DNA from 4 places in the Agrobacterium sp. 22-3639C2 genome. Region 3 is predicted to be linked to each of the others. Evidence: predicted binding sites of a transcription regulator. Region 3 holds the regulator's gene; each other region holds the start of a gene.
What was found. The regulator PhoB, encoded in region 3, activates phosphate uptake and scavenging genes when phosphate is short. The targets are predictions, from matches to a motif close to TGTCATNNANCTGTCAT.
Positions count from the first base shown of each region.

Region 1: the regulator PhoB is predicted to act here: its motif matches at 902-918, upstream of ACQZ6D_RS03810 (ceramide glucosyltransferase).
Region 2: the regulator PhoB is predicted to act here: its motif matches at 1,166-1,182, upstream of ACQZ6D_RS03040 (UDP-2,3-diacylglucosamine diphosphatase).
Region 4: the regulator PhoB is predicted to act here: its motif matches at 2,005-2,021, upstream of ACQZ6D_RS22270 (DUF47 domain-containing protein).

Region 1 is NZ_JBNWDB010000001.1:772,493-775,484, forward strand. Features, by position in the region: gene ACQZ6D_RS03805 (DUF982 domain-containing protein) at 151-420, shown strand; gene ACQZ6D_RS03810 (ceramide glucosyltransferase) at 1,004-2,146, shown strand; tRNA gene ACQZ6D_RS03815 (tRNA-Pro) at 2,201-2,277, opposite strand; gene ACQZ6D_RS03820 (ETC complex I subunit) at 2,543-2,848, shown strand; tRNA gene ACQZ6D_RS03825 (tRNA-Arg) at 2,900-2,976, shown strand; gene ACQZ6D_RS03830 (DUF429 domain-containing protein) at 2,984-2,992, opposite strand, start outside.
Region 2 is NZ_JBNWDB010000001.1:615,304-618,295, forward strand. Features, by position in the region: gene dgcA (N-acetyl-D-Glu racemase DgcA) at 1-29, shown strand, start outside; gene ACQZ6D_RS03040 (UDP-2,3-diacylglucosamine diphosphatase) at 275-1,111, opposite strand; gene ACQZ6D_RS03045 (NADP-dependent malic enzyme) at 1,341-2,992, shown strand, end outside.
Region 3 is NZ_JBNWDB010000003.1:533,203-536,194, forward strand. Features, by position in the region: gene ACQZ6D_RS15595 (GcrA family cell cycle regulator) at 1-482, shown strand, start outside; gene phoB (phosphate regulon transcriptional regulator PhoB) at 782-1,465, opposite strand; gene phoU (phosphate signaling complex protein PhoU) at 1,497-2,222, opposite strand; gene pstB (phosphate ABC transporter ATP-binding protein PstB) at 2,321-2,992, opposite strand, start outside.
Region 4 is NZ_JBNWDB010000005.1:411,876-414,867, reverse strand. Features, by position in the region: gene ACQZ6D_RS22280 (efflux RND transporter permease subunit) at 1-1,388, shown strand, start outside; gene ACQZ6D_RS22275 (NUDIX domain-containing protein) at 1,410-1,952, opposite strand; gene ACQZ6D_RS22270 (DUF47 domain-containing protein) at 2,066-2,710, shown strand; gene ACQZ6D_RS22265 (anion permease) at 2,710-2,992, shown strand, end outside.

The sequences.
Region 1 (2,992 bases), on a different contig from region 3:
TCAATTCGTTCATCTTCCATTCATCTTGGCAAATTGGAACCCCCTGCCCGATCACATTTTAGGTGATCGGGAACCATTTTGTGAGGTGAGCATTTCGCGCATGGGAGTGAAATCTGCCGTCAAGGCGCATGAAACAGGGAGGAGAATGACATGCTGATTAACAAAACGGAGCCGTGTCACCACGCCTCGTGGATGAAGCCGGTGGCGATCCACCTGCCGCTATCCGCAGCGGTGGAAATCTACAGCCCTCTGGTGGCGCTGGACATGTTGATGTACCGCTGGCCGGACGAACACGGACCGGAATATGAGGACGCACGCAGGAACTGTCTCGATGCTATCGCCGGAAAATGCGACATCGAAAAAGCGCGGGAATCGTTTCTGGTCGCAAGCAGCCACGCGCATATTCTGAACATCCACTAGCTCGTCAAGCGGAAAGCTTTGTGAATATTATCGACTAAATATCAATCACTTACGGTGATGACAACCGGATGAGCGGCAAGTCGATCTGCGTTCATCAACATGGCTCCAGAGGTCAAAACAACGGGCAATCCACCTGCGTGGATCGCCCGTTTGATTGAAGCCTGAGCTTCGTCCTATTCAAATGGCCGGGCGCACAGGGATCGGGAGGTTGCTGTGAGATACACCGTCTTAATTTTCCCCATGCACCGGCAGTCAATACTCGGATAGATTTCTGTCTTACAATCGGTGTTTCGACGTGACTATTCCTGATAGCGCGACACGCCCGCTTCGTCGTTATGGCATTCAACCAGGCAAACGACCGTCTCCCCTAGCGAAGAGGTAGTCTGCAAAAACCGTTCACGCTTTCTCGGTAACAAACGCGGCATCGACCCGTGCGCCAGGGGCGCATGAACGACCGAAGTCGGATCCTGCCTGCGGAACATGACATGTAACTGTCATGCAAACGTTATAATCCGCAATGACGAATTCCATGGAATCGGTTGGCGGGTAAACCGCTGAAAGCTTGGGAGTGGAACTGGCCAGCATGGAAACTGTTTTTGCCCTTTGCGCAATTCTGCTCCTCGCCTTCAATCTTCTCGGCGTCGTTCTGGCAGGCTGGCGGCTGAAAAGATGCGATACGGACAACGCACTTGTCCGGCAGAAACCGCCGGTATCACTGGTGGTGCCGCTGCGCGGCATCGAAACTTTCACACCGCTGACGCTGTCGCGCGCCTTCCAGCTCAACTGGCCGGACTATGAGCTTCTGTTCTGCGTCGCCGACGAGTTCGATCCCGTGATCGAGGAAGTGCGCAAGGCAAGCGCGGCCTTCCCCGCAGTTTCAGCGCAATTGCTCATCGGCGATGATCGCATCAGCGCCAATCCCAAACTGAACAATTGCGTCAAGGGCTGGCGTGCTGCCCGGCACGAATGGGTCATTCTGGCCGATTCCAATGTTTTGATGCCGCAATCCTATATCGAAACCATGATGTCGGCCTGGCGGCCGGATAGCGGACTGGTCTGCTCGCCACCGCTCGGCTCCCGGCCGAATGGCTTCTGGGCGCACGTGGAATGCGCCTTCCTCAACGGCTCGCAAGGCCGCTGGCAATATGCGGCGGAAGCCATCGGCATGGGCTTCGCGCAGGGCAAATCGATGTTGTGGAACAAGCCATTCCTGGAAGAGCGCGGCGGCATCCGCGCGCTCGCCGCCGAAATCGCCGAAGATGCCGCTTCCACGAAGCTGGTCAGAAATGCCGGCCGCAAGGTACACCTGGTGTCGGCCCCGTTCGAGCAGCCGCTCGGACAGCGCCATGCCGGTGAGATCTGGTCGCGGCAGACCCGCTGGGCGCGGCTGCGGCGCGTCACCTTCCCGCAATATTTCGCCCCGGAAATCCTCACCGGCGCGCTTCCCCCGCTCCTCTTCGCACTCGCTGCCGCCGTTGCCGCGGATGTGAACCTTGCCGTCACCGCGATTGCCGTACTCGCCATCATGTATGGCCCGGAACTGGCGCTCGCAGCTCTCAACCGGTGGCCGGTATCCCTCTATACCCTTCCGGCAATGGTCGCGCGGGATGTCATCATGCCATTCGTCTGGGTACGCAGCTGGATCGGCAGCGCGGTTGCATGGCGCGGCAATGTCATGACGATCGGCACGGCCGAAAGCACATTGGCCGGACCTTCAGCGGACTGAACGGAAGCTTTTATTTGAAGGGGTTACACCGACAAGCGAATGTTTCGCTTTAAATGGTCGGAGTGGAGAGATTCGAACTCCCGACCCTCTGGTCCCAAACCAGATGCGCTACCAGACTGCGCTACACTCCGCCGAGGCGATGGCTGGGGAATACACGGTTCACCCGCAGTCCGCAACAGGGAAATTCATCTTTGTTGAGCCCATTGTCTCGATTGTTGAAAACTCATGCAACGCGATGGGACCGTGAAGAGGCCGCAAGGGATAATCGTCTTGACTCTCACATGGAGTCGGTCCATTTCAAATTCAGCGTTCCTGACACGATTTGGTTATTCTATTCAGGTACGTGAATAGTAATCCGGGGCGCATGCCCCACCGCCCAACCGGAGCAGTTTCGACATGTCTGCGAAGATTTACCGCCCTGCAAAGACCGCCATGCAATCCGGCAAGGCGAAAACCAATGTCTGGGTTCTGGAATTCGACGCTGAGGTCCCGCGCAAGATCGATCCGATCATGGGATACACCTCGACATCCGACATGAAGCAGCAGGTCAAGCTGACATTCGAGACGCAGGAACAGGCCGAAGCCTATGCGCAGCGCAAGGGCATCGAATACCGCGTCATCCAGCCAAAGGAAGCAACCCGCAAGGTTGTATCCTACACGGATAATTTCCGCTTCAACCGCACCCAGCCCTGGACGCATTGAAGAAGACGCACTGAACGATTTTCAGCCGGAGCAATAATAGTCCGGCACGACGGCCCCTTAGCTCAGCTGGATAGAGCGTCGACCTTCTAAGTCGAATGTCGCAGGTTCGAATCCTGCAGGGGTCGCCATCTCCATCTAAACTGC
Region 2 (2,992 bases), on a different contig from region 3:
ATCCGCCGCAGCCGGAGTTGTGGGGATAAGAGCCGTCGTTCGGGTTTCGTGTGAAAGCACTACGCCGAACATCGCAATAATCTTTGCAGTATCACGTAAACTGTATGACCAGCCTCGCCTCACACTCGACGTCATCCTCGGGCTTGTCCCGAGGATCTATCCACGTCGCGCGAAATCAATCGGTTGCAAATCCTTGGGACAAGCCCAAGGATGACGACAGAGAGCTGAACCATCCCGCGCTTAGGGATCGCCCTGCCTGCTGAACCAACCCCAATCAGGCCGCGTGCTTGCCAATCAGACCTGGAATATCCACCGGCTCCATCTCGTCCGATGTCTGCGAAGGGACATCGCTCGTCTGCATCCAGGTGATCAGCTCGAAAGTGCCATCGGCATTTTCGGCAATCGCCGTGCAGCTTTCCACCCAGTCGCCGGTGTTGATGTAGCGGATGCCGTCCATGTCTTCCATCACGGCGTGGTGGATATGGCCACAGATCACACCATCCACATTGTTGCGGCGCGCCTCGTCGGCCACTACGCGCTGGAACTCGCCGATGAAGTTGACGGCGTGTTTGACCTGCAATTTCGCCCAGGCCGAGAACGACCAGTAAGGCAGGCCGATGCGGCGGCGCACCGCAGCAAGGACGATGTTGATCGCAATCGCCGCGTCGTAGGCCCAGTCACCGAGATAGGCGAGAAGGCGGGCATTGCGCACCACCACGTCGAACTCGTCGCCATGGATGATGAGATATTTCTTGCCGTCTGCAGCCTCGTGGATCATGCGCTCGGCCACTTCGATACCGCCGAAATGCATGCCCGGAAACTCGCGCAGGAATTCATCGTGGTTGCCGGGAATGTAAACGATACGTGTTCCCTTGCGGGCCTTGCGCAACAACTTCTGCACCACGTCGTTGCAGCCCTGCGGCCAGTACCAGCTGCGGCGCAGGCGCCAGCCGTCGATGATGTCACCGACCAGGATGATCGTATCGGCCTCGTGATGTTTCAGGAAGTCGAGCAAAAAATCCGTCTTGGCCGCCTTGGAACCGAGATGGACATCCGAAATGAAAAGCGTTCTGAACTGTCTGGTTTCAATTTGACCGGCCACGGATTTAATCCCCTTGTTCGGTTGCGTCCCTGCGGCTTTCTTCCCTCTCAGAACCAGACTCGTGTTGCAGCAACATGACAATGGCCGGTTTTTGTATGGAATATGACTGATGGCATCACGAAAACGCGAATAAGCCATGCCCGCATTTGCATAAGCGGGCGGCAAATAACGGCTGTACCACGGGAAAGTTTGTTGTATTCAGAGGGCCGGAATTGAACCAGACATGACGGTGGAAGACATGACCTCTCACGATAAGAACAACACGCCCGCCAACACGGCAAAGGCCGACATCGAGGAACAGGCGCTCTTTTTCCACCGCTACCCGCGCCCCGGCAAGCTGGAAATCCAGGCCACCAAGCCCCTTGGCAACCAGCGCGATCTGGCGCTTGCCTACTCGCCGGGTGTCGCCGCCCCCTGCCTCGCCATCCATGAAAATCCGGAAATGGCAGCGGAATATACCGCCCGCGCCAATCTCGTTGCAGTGATTTCCAACGGTACGGCAGTGCTTGGCCTTGGAAATATCGGCCCGCTTGCGTCCAAGCCTGTTATGGAGGGCAAGGCCGTCCTCTTCAAGAAATTCGCCGGCATCGACGTTTTCGATATCGAGATCGATGCGCCCGGCATCAACGACATGGTCTCCACCATCGCAGCGCTGGAACCCACCTTCGGCGGCATCAACCTTGAAGACATCAAGGCGCCCGAATGTTTCGAGGTGGAGCGCCAGCTGCGCGAGAAGATGAACATCCCGGTCTTCCACGACGATCAGCACGGCACGGCGATCATCGTCGCCGCCGCCGTCACCAACGCGCTGGAACTGGCTGGAAAATCGCTTTCGAGCGTCAAGATCGTTGCCTCCGGCGCCGGTGCGGCAGCCCTTGCCTGCCTCAATCTGCTTGTCGCCATGGGCGCAAAGAAAGAAAACATCTGGGTCCACGATATCGAGGGCCTCGTTTATGACGGCCGCAACTCGCTGATGGACGAGTGGAAGGAAGTTTACGCGCAAAAGACCGACAAGCGGGTTCTGGCCGACTCGATCGACGGCGCCGATGTCTTCCTCGGTCTTTCGGCGGCAGGCGTGCTGAAGCCGGAACTTCTGGAGCGCATGGCGGAAAATCCGCTGATCCTGGCACTTGCCAACCCCAATCCGGAAATCATGCCGGAAGTGGCCCGTGCTGCCCGCCCGGATGCGATGATCTGCACCGGCCGTTCGGATTTCCCGAACCAGGTCAACAACGTGCTGTGCTTCCCCTATATCTTCCGCGGCGCGCTGGATTGCGGCGCAACCACGATCAACGAGGAAATGAAGATGGCCGCCGTGCAGGCCATTGCCGAGCTTGCCCGCGAAGAAGTCTCGGAAGTCGCCGCCAAGGCCTATAGCGGCGAAACGCCGATCTTCGGCCCGAACTACCTCATTCCCTCGCCTTTCGATCCGCGCCTCATCCTGCGCATCGCGCCGGCCGTTGCCCGTGCTGCCGCCGCAAGCGGCGTCGCCGCCCGGCCAATCAGCGATTTCGAAGCCTATCTCGACCAGCTCAACCGCTTCGTCTGGCGTTCCGGCTTCATCATGAAACCGGTCTTCAACGCCGCCAAGGTTGCCGAAAAGAAGCGCATCATCTTTGCTGAAGGCGAAGACGAGCGCGTGCTGCGCGCCGCACAGGTGCTTCTGGAAGAAGGCACCGGCATCCCGATCCTCATCGGTCGCCCGCAGATCATCGAAACGCGCCTGAAGCGCTTCGGCCTGCGTATCCGCCCGAATACCGATTTTGCGGTGGTCAATCCCGAAGACGATCCGCGTTACCGCGACTACGTCGATGATTATTTCGCACTGGTCGGCCGCGCTGGCATCAACCCGGAGGCGGCCCGCACCATCGTGCGCACCAACTCCACGGT
Region 3 (2,992 bases):
GCCTTAGCGCCAGCCAGATTGCAGCGCAGCTGGGCGGCGTCAGCCGTAATGCCGTGATCGGCAAGGTCCATCGTCTCAATCTGCCGGGACGCGTCAAGGCTGGCGGTCCAGTGACTTCGGCACGCTCCGCGCCGAAGCGCACCGCTGCCCCTGCCCCGCGTGCGACGACTTTCGCAGGTCGCGTCAACGCGGCACCGGCACGCATCCTCACCCGTTCGAACGCGGCAACGGCGCTGCACGAGGAGATCGATATCGAGACCGCGCAGGTTCTCGATTACGTTCCTTCCAAGAACGTTGTCACGCCGATTTCCCGTCGCCTGACGCTGACGGAACTGACCGAGCGCACCTGCAAATGGCCGGTTGGCGATCCGCTGAAGGACGACTTCCATTTCTGCGGTTGTGAAGCGCTGGAATCTTCGCCCTATTGCAAGTTCCATGCGAAACTCGCCTACCAGCCGGTGAGCGAGCGCCGCAAGGCTTGAGTGTTGCGGCACGCATTCAGCACTCAAAAATTACGGGCCTTCGGGCCCGTTTTTTTATGACAAAAATAAAGCGGCTTTCTGGGCGGCTTGATGGCAGGCCGCACCCTTTCCCCTTACTATTGGGCGTGACCCCTCAATCCGGATTTCAACGCGCAGCCGATCTTCTCCGGTCAAAACGGATAATGGCATCGAGTTTGGCGGATACTCATATAGAAAAAGCCCGAAATCGTTTCAGATTTCGGGCTTCCTGATTTTTTTGTGCACTACTTCGCCAGCGAAACTATCTGGTTCCGCTTCGCTCAGGCTTCCATCGAATATCCCGCACCACGCACCGTGCGGATGACATCCTGCATGTGCGAGAAGTTCAGGGCCTTGCGCAGACGTCCGACATGCACATCGACAGTACGCTCGTCGACATAGATATCATGACCCCAGACGCCATCCAGCAATTGCGAGCGGGAAAACACCCGACCCGGCGACGTCATCAGGAATTCCAGCAAGCGGAATTCCGTCGGGCCGAGACGCACTTCGCGGCTTTTGCGGTGAACGCGATGGGTCTCGCGGTCCAGTTCGATATCGCCGCATTTGAGCACCGACGACAGAACCTCCGGACGGGCCCGGCGCAACATGGCCTTGACCCGGGCCATGAGTTCCGGCGTCGAGAACGGCTTGACGACATAATCGTCAGCGCCCGTAGCGAGACCGCGAACCCGTTCGCTCTCTTCGCCACGCGCCGTCAGCATGATGATGGGCAGGCGTTCTGTTTCCGGCCGCATTCTCAAGCGCCGGCACAGTTCGATACCGGAGACACCGGGCAACATCCAGTCCAGGATGAGAAGATCCGGAATGCGCTCCTGCAGCCTGATTTCCGCCTCATCGCCACGGGGTATCGTGTCGACGTCGTATCCCTCAGCCTCGAGATTGTAACGAAGCAGGACGCTCAGCGCTTCCTCGTCTTCCACAACTGCAATCTTGGGCACCATATGCTGAACTCCGCAAGCTTCTGCTTGTCTGTTACTCGGTCACCGAACCAAGCGTGTTGGAACTGTCGTCCTTCGGACGCTCGCCCTCCGGCTGGCTGCCAGTGGTCATGTAATAGATCGTCTCTGCGATATTCGTCGCATGATCGCCGATACGCTCGATGTTCTTGGCGCAGAACAGAAGATGCGTGCAGGTGGTGATGTTGCGCGGGTCTTCCATCATGTAGGTCAGAAGCTCCCGGAAGAGCGACGTGTACATGGCATCGATTTCCTCGTCGCGTTCACGGATCGCATTGGCCTTTTCGGCGGAACGCGTGGAATAGACGTCGAGGACTTCCTTGAGCTGCACCAGCGCCAGGTCGGACAGATGCTCGATGCCGCGGGCGAGCTTGCGCGGAACGCCGGTGCCGGCGACAGCGATAACGCGCTTGGCCGTGTTCTTGCCAAGATCGCCGACGCGTTCGAGATCGGCGGCGATACGCAGGGTGCCGATGATCTCGCGAAGGTCTGCCGCCATCGGCTGACGCTTGGCGATGGTTACGATCGCCTTGTCGCCAATTTCGCGCTCAGCATGGTCGAGAATGGTATCGTCCGAAATGACCTTCTGCGCGAGCGCAGCATCGGAATTGACGAGTGCGCGCACGGCGTCACCGCACATCTGCTCGGCAAGACCGCCCATTTCGGCGATGCGGCGCGTCAGAAACTTCAGTTCGTCGTCATAGGCAGACAGGATATGCGAATGGGTCGTTGTCTGTGTCATGGTCTATTCCTCCGGCTTGGCCTGCATGCGCGTGCCCAACAGCGGGGCACGGCAGAGGCACCAGTCTTGTACGGTTACGATAAAGCACCGGCCGGGGATCAGCCGAAGCGGCCCATGATGTAGTCCTGCGTGCGCTGGTCGTCCGGATTGGTGAACATCTTGTCGGTTTCGTTTTCTTCGACAAGGTGACCAAGATGGAACATGGCCGTACGCTGGGAAACGCGCGCCGCCTGCTGCATGGAGTGCGTGACGATGACGATGGTGTAGTTGGTGCGCAGTTCGTGGATGAGTTCCTCGACCTTCGCAGTCGCGATCGGATCCAACGCCGAGCACGGCTCGTCCATCAGGATCACTTCCGGGCTGACGGCAACCGCGCGTGCGATGCACAGACGCTGCTGCTGGCCACCGGAGAGGCCCGTGCCGGATTCCAGCAAACGATCCTTCACCTCGTTCCAGAGACCCGCTTTCTGCAGGCTATGCTCGACGATCTGGTCCATATCCGCCTTGTTGCGGGCGAGACCGTGGATACGCGGGCCGTAGGCGATGTTCTCATAAATCGTCTTCGGAAACGGGTTCGGCTTCTGGAACACCATGCCGACGCGGGCACGCAGTTCCACGACGTCGATCTGCTGATCGTAGATATCGTCGGTATCGAGCGTGATCTTGCCGGTGACCCGGCAACCGTCGATCGTGTCGTTCATGCGGTTCAAGGTGCGCAGGAAAGTGGATTTACCGCAACCGGACGGGCCGATAAGTGCAGTCACCGTGTT
Region 4 (2,992 bases), on a different contig from region 3:
AGGTCGAGAAGGCACTCCAGGAATTCCCGGAAGTCGAGATGCTCTGTTCCACCGTCAATACCGGCGGCACCGTCGGTAAACATCGCGCCGCCGTTCTGGTGGGACTGGTGCCGCTGGAGATGCGCACCCGAACTCCGGTCACGCTGGCCGATCCGATCCGCAAACGCCTGTCAGCCATATCGGGCATAGAGGTCGCGATCCTGCAAAACGGCCTCGGCGGTGGCGAAAGCCCCGTCCAGCTCAGCATTCTCGGCGACGACCGGGCGATCCTCGAAAAGATCGCCGACGGCCTGATGGAGGACATGAAAAAGATCCCCGGCCTCGTGGATGTGACCTCAAGCACCCGCGACGTGACCTCCATCCTTTCGGTACGCCTGAAACGCGAGGCGGCAAGCGATCTCGGCATTTCCCGATCCGATCTTGCCGCAGCGCTCTCGCCGCTCATCGCCGGTGAGGACGTGTCGAAATGGACGGATGCGGGCGGTAACAGCTACGACATCGTCGTGCGCCTGCCCGGCGAGCGGCGTGCCGACATGACGAGGATCAGCGAGTTGATGATCGCCACCAGCCGCACGGCATCCAACGGCTCGCCCCTGATGGTACGTCTGGATCAGGTCGCCGATATCACCACCGTGGAAGCACCCGCCGAAATCCGCCGCATCGACAATCGCCGCGAGGTGCTGGTTTCGGCCAACATATCCGGACGAGCGCTTGGCGAAGTGACAGATGTGTTGAAAACCCTTACCGCCGCCCGCGACCTGCCGGACGGCTACCGTATCCGCTTCGGCGGCGACGCCGAAACCATGGAGGAGACGGTTGGCCACATGGTAACCGCGCTCGCAATGGCGGTCATCTTCATCTACATCGTGCTCGCCTCGCAATTCGGCAGCTTCCTCCAACCGCTCGCCATCATGGCGTCGCTGCCGCTATCTCTCATCGGCGTCCTCGTCGGGCTCTTGGTTGCCGGCAGCACGATCAACATGTTCTCGCTGATCGGCTTCATCATGCTGATGGGCCTCGTTACAAAGAACGGCATCCTGCTTGTCGATTTCGCCAACCGCGAAAGGAAGCGTGGACTTTCGCTCAACGAAGCGCTGGCGAGCGCCGGCATCATCCGCTTCCGCCCGATCATCATGACGACGCTTGCGATGATCTTCGGCATGATTCCGCTCGGGCTGGCCGTGGGCGGTGGCGGGGCGCAGCGCGCGCCAATGGCGCACGCAGTAATCGGCGGCCTCATCAGCTCGACCCTGCTCACCCTGATCGTGGTGCCGACAATCCTGTCTTACATCGACAGCATCACCCGGCGTTTCGCCCGCCTGCTACCGAAGGCACCGGACGAGATGGGGGAGACCGGATCGACCAAACGTCCATCTTCACCATCCTAGGTTCGCTGGTGACGTCTGCCGTCAGGACTTTTCTTCGGTCAGGCGTTTCCTCTTCCCCCTCGGGCGGAAGTCGACCAGAAGCGATTTCAGTTCGATTTCCCGGACGCGCCTTGCTGCCTCGTCCGGGCGAACCCATTCCAGAAGGCGTTCGCCGCGCTCCTTGAAACTCGTTTCCTCCCCGGTGATCTCGATCTGGAAGACATCGACAACGCAGGGAACGACATCGCAATTGTCGAGCATCTTGAGATAGGTGTAGCGGCCAACAGCGTCCTTCCTCACGCGGCCACGAACGCCCGCTTCCTCCCACGCCTCGATCGCGGCAGCCTCATGCGGCTTCTTGCGTTTCATCGGCCAGCCGCGCGGAATGATCCAGCGTGCGCTGGTGCGGGAGGTGACGACGAGAATTTCGATCTCTTCGCCGCTTCCGGTATAACGGAAGCATAAGGCGGCATATTGCTGCCGGAAAGAGCCGGTGAACAGCTTTTCAGGAACAGCAGCAAGTTGCTGGAGCAATGTCAGGGAACGCGCCGGACGGGCTTTCCGGCTTTTCTTCATGGATTTCATATCCGTTGATACTGCCGATTTTCCGGGTTGCATCAATGCCCCGCGTGCATTTATGACAGTTTTATGACAATCACCCCCCACAACTAATAAAGCGCCATTGAGGGCCAATTCGCATGATGAGCATTTTTCGCAAGCTGATGCCGCGCGAGGACCGTTTCTTCGACATGTTTAGCAAACATTCGGAAACGGTCGTCAAAGCCGCCGCAGCTCTGGACCACCTTCTGAGCGGCGTCGACGTCGAGAAAAACTGCGACCTTATCGTCGCCCTCGAAGACCAGGCGGATGATATTACCCGCGACGTTCTGCTTGCGGTGCGCCGCAGCTTCATAACGCCCTTTGATCGTGGCGATATCAAGGACCTCATCCAGTCCATGGATGACGCCATCGACATGATGCACAAGACCGTCAAGACGATCCGGCTGTTCGAGCAAACCGAATTCGACCCGCTGATGCGCGAGATGGGCCACGAGATCGTGCGTGCGGCAAGCCTCATCGCCGAAGCCATCCCGCTTCTGGAAAAGGTCGGCACCAATGCCCAGCGCCTGTCGGTGATTGCCGAAGAGGTTACCCGCGTCGAAGGGCGCTCCGACGAGCTTCATGACCAGGGCCTGAAGGACCTCTTCCGGCGCCATGGTGCGACCGGCAATGCCATGGCCTATATGATCGGCAGCGAGATCTACGGCGAACTCGAAAAGGTCGTCGACCGCTTCGAGGACGTGGCGAACGAGATCAGCGGCATCGTTATCGAGAACGTCTGATGGATGTCGCGCTTGCACTGCCACTGCTTGTCGGCCTTATCGCCATCGCGCTGTTCTTTGATTTTCTGAACGGTCTCCACGACGCCGCAAATTCCATCGCCACCATCGTCTCCACCCGTGTATTGCGCCCGCAATATGCGGTGGCATGGGCGGCCTTTTTCAATTTCATCGCCTTCCTGTTCTTCGGCCTGCATGTGGCCGAAACGCTCGGAACCGGCATCATCGATCCGGCCATCGTCTCCCCGCAGGTCATCTTCGCGGCATTGATGGGCGCCATCGTCT